3 regions of the Promicromonospora sp. NPDC090134 genome follow, and region 1 is predicted to be linked to each of the others. Evidence: riboswitches for the same ligand, from Rfam matches in the RefSeq annotation. Region 1 holds a riboswitch; each other region holds the start of a gene.

Region 1 (3,261 bases):
CTCCGGTGCCGGGGTAGCAGGACTGTCGGCCCGGGTGGCCGGTGTCAGCCGCCCGCGAAGGGCGGGAGCACGTCGACCGTGACGCCGTCCGGCACGGTCGCCTCGTCCGCCGTGGCCCGGGCGCCCGCGACCAGCAGCGCGCACTTCGGCAGCACGGCACCCAGGGCCGGGTGGGCGGAGGCGAGGGCGCCGCGGAGGGCGGCGACCGACGTCGGACCGTCGAGCTGTTCGGTGGGGCGCCCCGCGGCCTCCCGGGCGCCGGCGAAGTAGCGGACCGTGATCACTCGGCACGCACCCAGTCGCCCGACTTGCCGCCCGTCTTGCGCTCCAGCCGGACGTCCGCGAGCGTGACCGACTTGTCCAGGCCCTTCACCATGTCGATCACGGCGAGGCCGGCGACCGCTACGGCGGTGAGCGCCTCCATCTCGACGCCGGTGCGGTCGGCCGTCCGGACGGTCGCGGTGACGACGACGCCGTCGTCGGTCACCTCCAGGTCCACCGCCGCACCGTGCACGCCGATCACGTGGGCCAGCGGCAGCAGGTCGGGCGTCTTCTTGGCCGCGGCGATGCCCGCGATGCGCGCCACCGCGAGCACGTCGCCCTTGGGCACGGCGCCGTCGCGCAGCGCCTGGATCACGGCAGGGGTGCAGCGGACCAGGCCGGAGGCCGTGGCCGAGCGGACGGTCGGCTGCTTGGCGGTGACGTCGACCATGCGGGCCTGGCCGCGGTCATCGAGGTGCGTGAAGCTCACGGCACCAGGGTGTCATGCCCTCACACGGCGCTGCGCCGCGCGGCGATCCGCACCGCGGCGCGGTGGGCACCCTTCGCGGCGAGGCGCTTGGCGAAGACCGCGGTCCCGGCGGCGACGGCCGCGAACACGGTCGCCTGCAGCAGGTCCAGCTCCGGGTCGTCGGGCTTGTTGGGCGCGTCGTTACCCGTCACGCCCTTCCAGATCATGCTGACCGCCTTCTGGGCGACCCAGCCGGCCGCGATCGTCAGGGCGAGAGTGCCGACCTTCTCGCCGAGTGTCTGTTCCGTCTCAATCTGGGCCATCTCCACACCGTAGTCCTCGGCAGCCGACTAGGCTGCATGGAAACGACAGGGGAGCGCCCCGATGGCGCTGAGAGTGCGGAGAGCCGCAGACCCTTGAACCTGATCCGGGTAACACCGGCGGAGGAAGTCGGAGGAATGATGTCGCGTCTTTCCGGTGCCCACGGGGGCACCATCCCTACCGTCGCGGTCGCGCTGTCGGCGGCGCTGCTGCTCGCCGGGTGCTCCGGCGGCTCCGGTTCCGGCGACGACGCGTCCGGCGCCGGCGACCCGGGGACCGTGACGCTGGTGACCCACGACTCCTGGGCGCTCGACGAGAAGCTGATCGACCAGTTCGAGCAGGAGTCCGGCACGACGGTCGAGGTCAGCGCCGCGGGTGACGCCGGCACGCTGGTGAACCAGCTCGTGCTCACCAAGGACGCCCCGCTCGGGGACGCGGTGTTCGGCATCGACAACACGTTCGCCTCCCGCGCGCTGGAGGCCGGCGTGGTCGAGGAGTACACGTCCGCGGACCTGCCCGAGGGCGCCGAGCAGCTCGGCGGCGCGCTCACGCCCGTCGACCAGGGCGACGTCTGCGTCAACGCCGACGAGGCGTGGTTCGAGGAGTCCGGCCTGGAGGTGCCGACGACGCTGGAGGACCTCGCCGACCCGCAGTACAAGGACCTGCTCGTGGTGACCAACCCGGCGACGTCGTCCCCGGGGCTCGCGTTCCTGCTGGCGACGATCGGGGCGTTCGGCGAGGACGGGTTCGAGGACTACTGGGCCTCGCTCGTCGACAACGGCGTCAAGGTCGCTGACTCGTGGGAGGACGCGTACTACGTCGACTTCTCCGGGGCGGGCGAGGGCGGCGAACGGCCGCTCGCGCTGTCCTACGCGACGTCGCCGGCGTTCACGGTGAGCGAGGACGGCTCGGAGTCGACCACGAGCGCGCTGCTGGAGACCTGCTTCCGGCAGGTCGAGTACGCGGGTGTGCTCGCGGGCTCCGACAACCCGGAGGGCGCCCGGGCGCTGGTGGACTTCCTGCTCACTCACGACGTCCAGGCCGCCCTGCCCGAGTCGATGTACATGTACCCGGCCGACGCGGCCGTGGAGCTGCCCGCCGACTGGCAGAAGTTCGCGCCCCAGGCCGACGCCCCGTTCGAGGTGGACCCGGCCGACGTGAGCGAGCACCGCGACGAGTGGATCGAACGGTGGACCGCGACGGTCGTGGGCTGAGCCGGAGGCGCAGCGCAGGGTGGGGGCCGAGGAACGAGGCACCCGCCCGGAGTGGAGCCGCAGGCTCAGCCCACCAAGGGCGGAGTTTGATGAGGCACGGCCTGCGGCCCGCACCCCTGCTCTGGGGGGCGGCGGTCGCCGTCCCCCTCGGCTTCCTCGCGGTCTTCTTCGCGTGGCCGGTGGCGGCGCTCGTGGTCCGCGGGTTCGTGCCCGACGGCGCGCTCGACCTCACCGGGTTCGTCGAGGTGCTCACCCGCCCGCGCACGTGGCGGCTCGTGGGGCTCACCCTCACCCAGGCCGTGCTCGGCACGGCGTTCTCCGTGCTGCTGGGCCTGCCGCTCGCCTACCTGCTGTACCGGCGGTCGTTCCCCGGGCGCAGCCTGGCGCGCGGGCTGGTGACCGTGCCGTTCGTGCTGCCCGCCGTGGTGGTCGGCGTCGCGTTCCGCGCGCTGTTCGCGCCGAGCGGCACGCTCGGGTTCCTCGGGCTGGAGGAGTCGCTCGCCGGGATCGTCGTCGCGCTCGTCTTCTTCAACGTGTCCGTGGTGGTGCGCACCGTCGGCGGGCTCTGGGAGCGGCTCGACCCCCGAGCCGAGGAGGCCGCGGCCTCGCTGGGTGCGGCACCGGCCCGGGTCTTCCGGACCGTCACGCTGCCGTCGCTCGCGCCCGCGATCACGTCGGCGGCGTCGGTGGTGTTCCTGTTCTGCGCCACGGCGTTCGGGGTGGTGCTGGTGCTCGGCGGCGTGCGGTACGGCACCATCGAGACCGAGATCTGGACCCGCACGACCCAGTTCCTGGACCTGCGCTCGGCCTCGGTGCTGTCGATCCTGCAGCTCGTCGTCATCTCCGCGGCCCTGGCCGTGTCCGCACGCGCCCGACGGCGGCGCGAGGCCGCCCTGCACCTCGTCTCCGCGCGGCGTTCGGCACGCCCGCTGTCCTGGCGGTCGCCCGCCGACGTGGGCGCGGTGCTCGCGGGCACCGCGATCGTCGCCGGGCTCA
Region 2 (3,261 bases), on a different contig from region 1:
GGGTCAGGCGACGGCCGCGCGCTGTTCCGTGGGCCGACGGCGCAGGGTCGCCTGCTGGATGGCCGGCGGGTCGTAGGCCGCGTCGAGGCGGCCGATGTCGGTGCCGGGCGGCACGACGGCGTCGATCCGGTCGAGGATCTCGTCGCTCAGGCTGACCTCGGCGCCCGCGAGCGCGCTGTCGAGGTGCTCCATGGTGCGCGGGCCGATGATCGCGGAGGTGACGCCCGGGTGGGCGATCGCGAACGCCATCGCGAGGTGGTTCAGCGGCATCCCGGCCTCCTCGGCGACGGGGATGAGCTGCTCGACGACGTCGAGGCGCCGCTCGTCCTGCAGGTGCGCGAACCCGAACTGGGCCCGATGGGCGTCGCTGGCACGCCCCTTGCGGTACCTGCCGGTGAGCATCCCGCCGGCGAGCGGGCTCCACACGAGGGTGCCCATGCCGTACTGCTGGGCCACGGGCAGGACGTCGCGCTCGATGCCGCGGTTCAGGATCGAGTACGGCGGCTGCTCGGTGCGGAACCGCTCCAGGCCGCGCCGCTCGGCCACCCACTGCGCCTGGACCATGTCGGCGGCGGGCATCGTGGACGAGCCGATGGCGCGCACCTTGCCGGAGTTGATGAGGTAGGTCAGCGCGGCCAGCGTGTCCGCGACGTCCGTGTCCGGGTCGGGCCGGTGGATCTGGTACAGGTCGATGTGGTCGGTGCCCAGGCGGCGCAGCGAGTTCTCCACCTCGGCGATGATCCAGCGCCGCGAGTTGCCGCGGTGGTTGGGGTCGTCGCTCATGGGCAGGTGCACCTTGGTGGCCAGCACGACGTCGTCGCGCCGCCCCTTGAGCGCCTTGCCCACGATCTCCTCGGACTCGCCGCGGGAGTAGGCGTCGGCGGTGTCGATGAAGTTGATGCCCGCGTCGAGGGCCTTGTGGATGATCTTGACGGACTCGTCGTGGTCGGGGTTGCCGATCGCGCCGAACATCATCGCGCCGAGGGCGTAGGGGCTGACCTTGATGCCGGTCCGGCCGAGGCTGCGGTACTGCATGGGCCCTCCTGGGGTCGAGAGGTCTGGTGGGCGTCTCCGCGGTGCCGTACTCTGGAACGAAGCGGAACGCCCTTCCGGAACTATATGGAAAGCCATTCCGGTTAGCAAGAGACCAGGAGAGAAGTGACCCAGCACACAGAGCAGCGGCCCCTGCGCCGCGACGCGCAGCGCAACATCGACGCGCTGCTCGACGCCGCCAAGACCGTCTTCGGCACGTCGGGCGTGGACGCGCCCGCCAAGGAGATCGCCGACCTGGCCGGCGTCGGGGTCGGCACGCTCTACCGGCACTTCCCCAAGCGCTCGGACCTGGTCAAGGCCGTCTTCCAGGCCGAGGTCGACGCCACCGCCGACGCTGCCCCCGCCCTGGCCGCCGAGCACGACCCCGTCACCGCGCTGGAGAAGTGGCTCCACCGGTACACCCAGTTCCTGGCGACCAAGCGGGGCCTCGCCTCGGCGCTCCACTCCGGCGACCCGACGTTCGACGCGCTGCCCGCCTACTTCATCGGGCGGCTCGGCCCTGCCGTCGGCTCGCTGCTCGACACCGCCGCCGAGGCCGGCGCCATCCGCGCCGTCGCCAGCCCGAAGGACTTGCTGTACGCCGTCTCCAAGCTGTCCCTGCCGATGAGCGACGAGGAGCCCGACCACGGCCGGCGCATGCTCGACCTGCTCGTCGACGGGCTGCGGTACCGCCCCTGACCCCTCCTTCCAGCACGCACCGACGGTTCCCGAGACGGGCACCGGCCGTATATGGTCGGCCCACTTGGCGCGGGGCGCCGGGCACCAGTCCGGCTGAGATGCACCCGTGGAACCTGATCTAGGTAGTGCTAGCGAAGGGAACGCCTCATGGGCTCCGTCCTGCCCGACGCCGTCGCGTCGGTCGTCACCGCGGTGCGCGACACCGCCCCCCTGGTGCACTGCGTGACCAACGTGGTGGTCACCAACTTCACCGCCAACGTGCTGCTCGCCGCCGGCGCGGCACCGGCCATGGTCGCCGACCCCGAGGAGGCGCCCGTCCTGGCCGGTGTCGCCGGCGGCCTGCTCATCAACCTCGGCACCGTCGAGGGCGGCCAGGCCGACGGCATGCGCGCCGCCGTCGACGGCGCCACCGCCGCCGGCGTGCCCTGGGTGCTCGACCCCGTGGCCATCGGCGCGCTGCCACTGCGCACCCGCCTCGCGGCCGAGCTCTTCGCGCGCGGCCCCGCCGTCGTGCGCGGCAACGCGTCCGAGATCCAGGCGCTCGCCGGCGGCGCAGGCGGCCGGGGCGTCGACTCCCTGGACACGCCCGACGGCGTGCGGGACGTCGCGCTCTCCCTGGCCCGGTCCTCCGGCGCCGTGATCGCCGTCAGCGGCGCCTCCGACCTGATCACCGACGGCGAGCGCGTCGTGCGCGTCCAGGCGGGCACCTCCCTGATGACGCGCGTGACCGGCGTCGGCTGCTCGCTCGGCGCGCTGGTCGCCGCGTGCAGTGCCGTCACCGAGGACCGCCTGCTCGCCGCGACCACCGCGACAGCCTGGCTGTGCGTCGCCGCCGACCGCACCACGTCGACCACCCCCGGCAGCTTCGCCGTGGAGCTCGTCGACCGCGTGTTCGACGTCGACGCCGAGGCCGTCGGGTTCGGCGCCGGGCTGGTGAACGAGCCCGCCACCGGGCACGAGCCCGCACGGGCCGAGGCGTGAGCGCCCGGATCCGCCTCGACCCGTCCGTCTACCTCGTCACCGACACCGGGCAGTGCGGCGGCCCCGCCGGGGTCGTCGCCACGGTGGGCGCGGCGGTCGACGGCGGCGTGACCGCCGTCCAGCTCCGGGACCCGGGCGCGACCACCCGTGAGTTGGTGGACCTCGGCCGCGCGCTGGTCACCCTGCTGCGGCCGCTCGGGGTGCCGCTCGTGGTGGACGACCGGGTGGACGTGGCGCTCGCGATCGACGCCGACGGCGCCCACGTGGGCCAGCGCGACCTCGACCCCGTCTCCGCGCGTCGGCTGCTGGGCCCGGACCGGCACCTCGGGCTGAGCGTCAGCACGCCCGAGGAGGCGCGAGCCGCGGTCGATCTCCCGCCCGGCACCGTCGATCTGCTCGGCGTGGGCCCGGTGCGACCCACCCTGACCAAGTCGGACGCCCGGCCGGCGATCGGGTTCGCCCGGCTGAGCGTCGTCACGGCCGCCGCGGCGCTGCCGTGCGTGGCGATCGGCGGGCTGCGGGCCGCGGACGTCGCCGCGCTGCACGGCG
Region 3 (3,261 bases), on a different contig from region 1:
CTGCGCCGGCGGCCAGCGGCACCGGCTTGCGCAGACCGAGGCGGCGGATCCCCGGGCGGACGTCAGCCCCCGGCTCGATCGCCCGGCGCCCGGGGGCCGCGGCCGGGCGGGCCTGGACGACGGCGGTCACGACGTGCTCCAGGCCTGCTCGGCGGCCTCGCCGGCGACGGGACCGAACCGCTCGTCGAAGAGGTCGGTGGCCCGCAGCGCAGGCCGGTCGAGCTCGCCGGCGAGCAGGTCGATCGTGTCCTGGGTGCGCTCGATCCCGTCGGTGAGGTCCGACGGGATCTCGGGCCGGGCCGCGGTGTCGATGAGGTACTGCGCGTCGGCCTCGGTCAGCCCCTGGTCCTCGACGTAGTACCCCTCCTTCCAGATCTCGGGGTTCTCGTAGATCCAGACCCGCGCCTGGGCCCAGGCGGTGACGTACTGGCGCAGCGCGGCTGCCTTGGCGGGGTCGCGCACGACGTCGGTCGGACCGTAGAGGTGGCTCGGGTCGTCCCGCAGACCGTGGCGCAGGGACGTCGCTCCGTCCGCCGCGTACTTGTCGAGGTAGCGCAGCAACGCGGTGCCGCCGACCGGGGCGACGTCGACCTCACCGGCGGCCAGCGCGGTGGGGTACACGTCGCCGGTGGACGGCAGCTCGACCAGCTCCACGTCGTCCTGACCGAGCCCCGCCGACCGCAGGGACTTCAGGACGAGCGCGCCCTGGGCCTGCCCGGGGCTGAACGCGATCCGCTTGCCGCGCAGGTCCGACAGGTCGTCGAGCTCGACGCCGGGAGCGCCGGCGAGCTCGTAGACGGGGTGCTCCGCCCAGTCCTCCCGGTACTGCGAGGCGTAGATCTGCACGTCGAGCCCGGTCCAGGCCGCGTGGATCGGCGGGATCTCGGCGACCGCGCCGATGTCCAGCACCCCCGCGTTGAACGCCTCGATGGTCTGCGGGCCGCCGGAGACGTTGGCCCACTCGATCTCGAAGTCGAAGTCCGAGTCGATCTCGTCGCCGGCCAGCTCGAAGGCCTTCTGCGTCGTGGGGTCGCCGATCGCGAGCGTGGTACCCGCGGGCACCTCGGCGGGCAGTGCGGCATCGGGGGAGAGGTTGCCCGCGCCGTCGTCGTCGGCCTGCGCTCCGACGGCGCAGCCGGAGGTGAGCAGCACGAGGGCGACGGCGGCGGCGGCGCGGGCGCCGCGGGTCGGTGCCGTGGCCGAGGACGTGGCCGAGGTCGCGGTGCGGTGGTTCGTCGGGCGGCGCGAGGCCGCTCTGGCGGGTGTGCGGAGGGGCATGAGGGCGTCCGATCGTCGGGGCCGGGTCTCCTGACGACGGCGAGGTATAGGCGCGAGTCCCGGGCTTGACCAGGGCCTGGGCGATTGCTCTCACTATTCGGACACCGGGATGGGCGTGGCCGGAATGTCCAGGTGGTGTGGTGCGCGCTGTTATGGTGGGCGCCGAGCACGGGAGTCCGGTATGCCGGGCTGAGAGGGAGTAATCGAACTCCGACCGTTGAACCTGATCCGGATCATGCCGGCGCAGGAAGCGACCTCAGGACGCGGCCGTACCGGTCCCGTCCTCCCGTGCCCGACGGATATCCGACGGACAGGGGAGGACCTGATGGCGGACCACGCCACCGCGACCGACGAGACCGCCGAGCTGCGCGGCGACCCGATGCGCTTCGGCGTCGGCGCGCGGATCACCGCGGCGGTGATGTCGGACGACTACGTCGACGTGATCCTGGGCGCGCTGCGGCAGGCCGACACCACGGGGCTGGTCGTCGAGACCGGCGACGTGAGCACGTATGTGGGCGGCGCCGAGGCCGACCTGCTGCGGTACGTGACCGACCTGACGGCCGGGATCGCGGCGTCGGGCAGGCACGCGGCGATCACCGTGCACCTGTCCCGGGGCTGCCCGGGCGAGGTGGCCTGCGACCTGCCCGGCGGGGCCGGCCCGCGGGTCACCGAGGTGCCCCGGGGGAGGGACACCGGCCGGCTCGTCTCGGCCGAGTGGGCGCTGTACCCGCTGGCCGACGACGTCCGCGCGGACGTGACGCCGGACCACATGCGCGACATCTACGCCGCCATCGAGCTGGCCAAGGACAACGGGACGTTCCGCGGCTCGCAGCACTTCGTCACCCGCCTGGAGGGCGACGCCGGCCGCGTCCTCGCCAGCGCCTTCGCCGGCTGGGTCCTCGCGGGCCGCACGGTGCAGCACGTCACCAGCCACCTCACCCTCTCCGTGAACAGCCCGAGCCACACCGCGGGCGGCACCGGTGAGTGAGCCGACGACGCGCCGCCGGGCGCGGCTGCCGCTGCGCGACATCGTGCTCATGGTGATGCTCGGCGTGGTGTTCGGCTTCCTGTACTGGGCGCTCGTGCAGGCGTGGAACGGGCTCGCCGTGGCGATGGGACCGGCCGGAGACCTGGCCCAGCACGTGCTGCTGGGCGGCTGGCTCCTGGTGGCGCCGATCGCGGTCGCGATCATCCGCAAGCCGTTCGTGGGCATCATCGCCGAGGTGATCGCGTCCGTCGTCGAGGTGGTGTTCCTGGGCTCCCCGGTCGGGCCGCTCCTGCTGGTGGCCGCGGCGATCCAGGGCGCGGGCAGCGAGCTCCCGTTCGCGCTGACCCGCTACCGCCGGTTCGGGTGGGGGGTGTACGCGGTGTCGGGCCTGCTGGGCGCGGGCCTGGTCTTCGTGTGGTCCGCGTTCCGGTTCGGCTGGTACGGACAGGACATCCTGGCGCTGCGCCTGGGAATGCAGCTCGTCTCCGGTCTCCTGCTGGGCGGCCTGCTCGCCAAGGTGATCGTCGACCGCCTGTACGGCACCGGCGTGCTCGACGAGTTCGCCATCGGCCGGGCGGACGCCGCGCTCCGCGGGCCCGTGGTGCGCCGTGACCGCTGACGCCGTCGTCGAGGCCACCGGCCTGGAGGCGGTCTACGGCACCGGCGACGGGGTGGGACCCGTCGATCTGCGCATCGACGCAGGGCAGAGCGTGCTCGTGCTCGGCCCGTCGGGTTCCGGCAAGTCGACGCTGCTCCGGCTGCTGCACGGCGCGGTCCCGCACGCGGTCCACGCGCAGGTGGAGGGCGCGGTGAGCGTCGCCGGCCGGTCCGTGGCCGGTACCGGGATCGCGGGGCTCGCCGACGTCGTGGGCGTCGTGGCCCAGGACCCGGAGTCGGGGGTCTGCCTCCCCGACGTGCTCGACGAGGTCGCGTTCCCGCTGGAGAATCTCGCCGTCGACCCGGCCGCGATCGGCCCGCTCGTGCGCACGGCGCTC

What was found. Region 1 has a riboswitch for thiamine pyrophosphate ahead of ACIPN7_RS27825 (thiamine ABC transporter substrate binding subunit). Riboswitches for the same ligand answer to the same signal wherever they lie in the genome.
Region 2: linked by a shared signal. The riboswitch ahead of thiM (hydroxyethylthiazole kinase) and the one ahead of ACIPN7_RS27825 (thiamine ABC transporter substrate binding subunit) in region 1 are both predicted to bind thiamine pyrophosphate.
Region 3: linked by a shared signal. The riboswitch ahead of ACIPN7_RS11240 (YkoF family thiamine/hydroxymethylpyrimidine-binding protein) and the one ahead of ACIPN7_RS27825 (thiamine ABC transporter substrate binding subunit) in region 1 are both predicted to bind thiamine pyrophosphate.

The regions. Positions count from the first base shown of each region.
Region 1 covers NZ_JBIVCZ010000014.1:120,531-123,791, reverse strand. Annotated here, with positions in the region: gene ACIPN7_RS27845 (molybdenum cofactor biosynthesis protein B) at 1-17, shown strand, start outside; gene ACIPN7_RS27840 (MoaD/ThiS family protein) at 45-284, opposite strand; gene moaC (cyclic pyranopterin monophosphate synthase MoaC) at 281-751, opposite strand; gene ACIPN7_RS27830 (DUF4235 domain-containing protein) at 772-1,053, opposite strand; TPP riboswitch at 1,091-1,196, shown strand; gene ACIPN7_RS27825 (thiamine ABC transporter substrate binding subunit) at 1,192-2,265, shown strand; gene ACIPN7_RS27820 (ABC transporter permease) at 2,355-3,261, shown strand, end outside.
Region 2 covers NZ_JBIVCZ010000002.1:138,346-141,606, forward strand. Annotated here, with positions in the region: gene ACIPN7_RS07060 (aldo/keto reductase) at 4-1,035, opposite strand; gene ACIPN7_RS07065 (TetR/AcrR family transcriptional regulator) at 1,159-1,731, shown strand; TPP riboswitch at 1,792-1,889, shown strand; gene thiM (hydroxyethylthiazole kinase) at 1,879-2,712, shown strand; gene thiE (thiamine phosphate synthase) at 2,709-3,261, shown strand, end outside.
Region 3 covers NZ_JBIVCZ010000003.1:344,582-347,842, reverse strand. Annotated here, with positions in the region: gene ACIPN7_RS11250 (ABC transporter permease) at 1-130, opposite strand, end outside; gene ACIPN7_RS11245 (ABC transporter substrate-binding protein) at 127-1,278, opposite strand; TPP riboswitch at 1,445-1,530, shown strand; gene ACIPN7_RS11240 (YkoF family thiamine/hydroxymethylpyrimidine-binding protein) at 1,604-2,266, shown strand; gene ACIPN7_RS11235 (ECF transporter S component) at 2,259-2,885, shown strand; gene ACIPN7_RS11230 (ABC transporter ATP-binding protein) at 2,875-3,261, shown strand, end outside.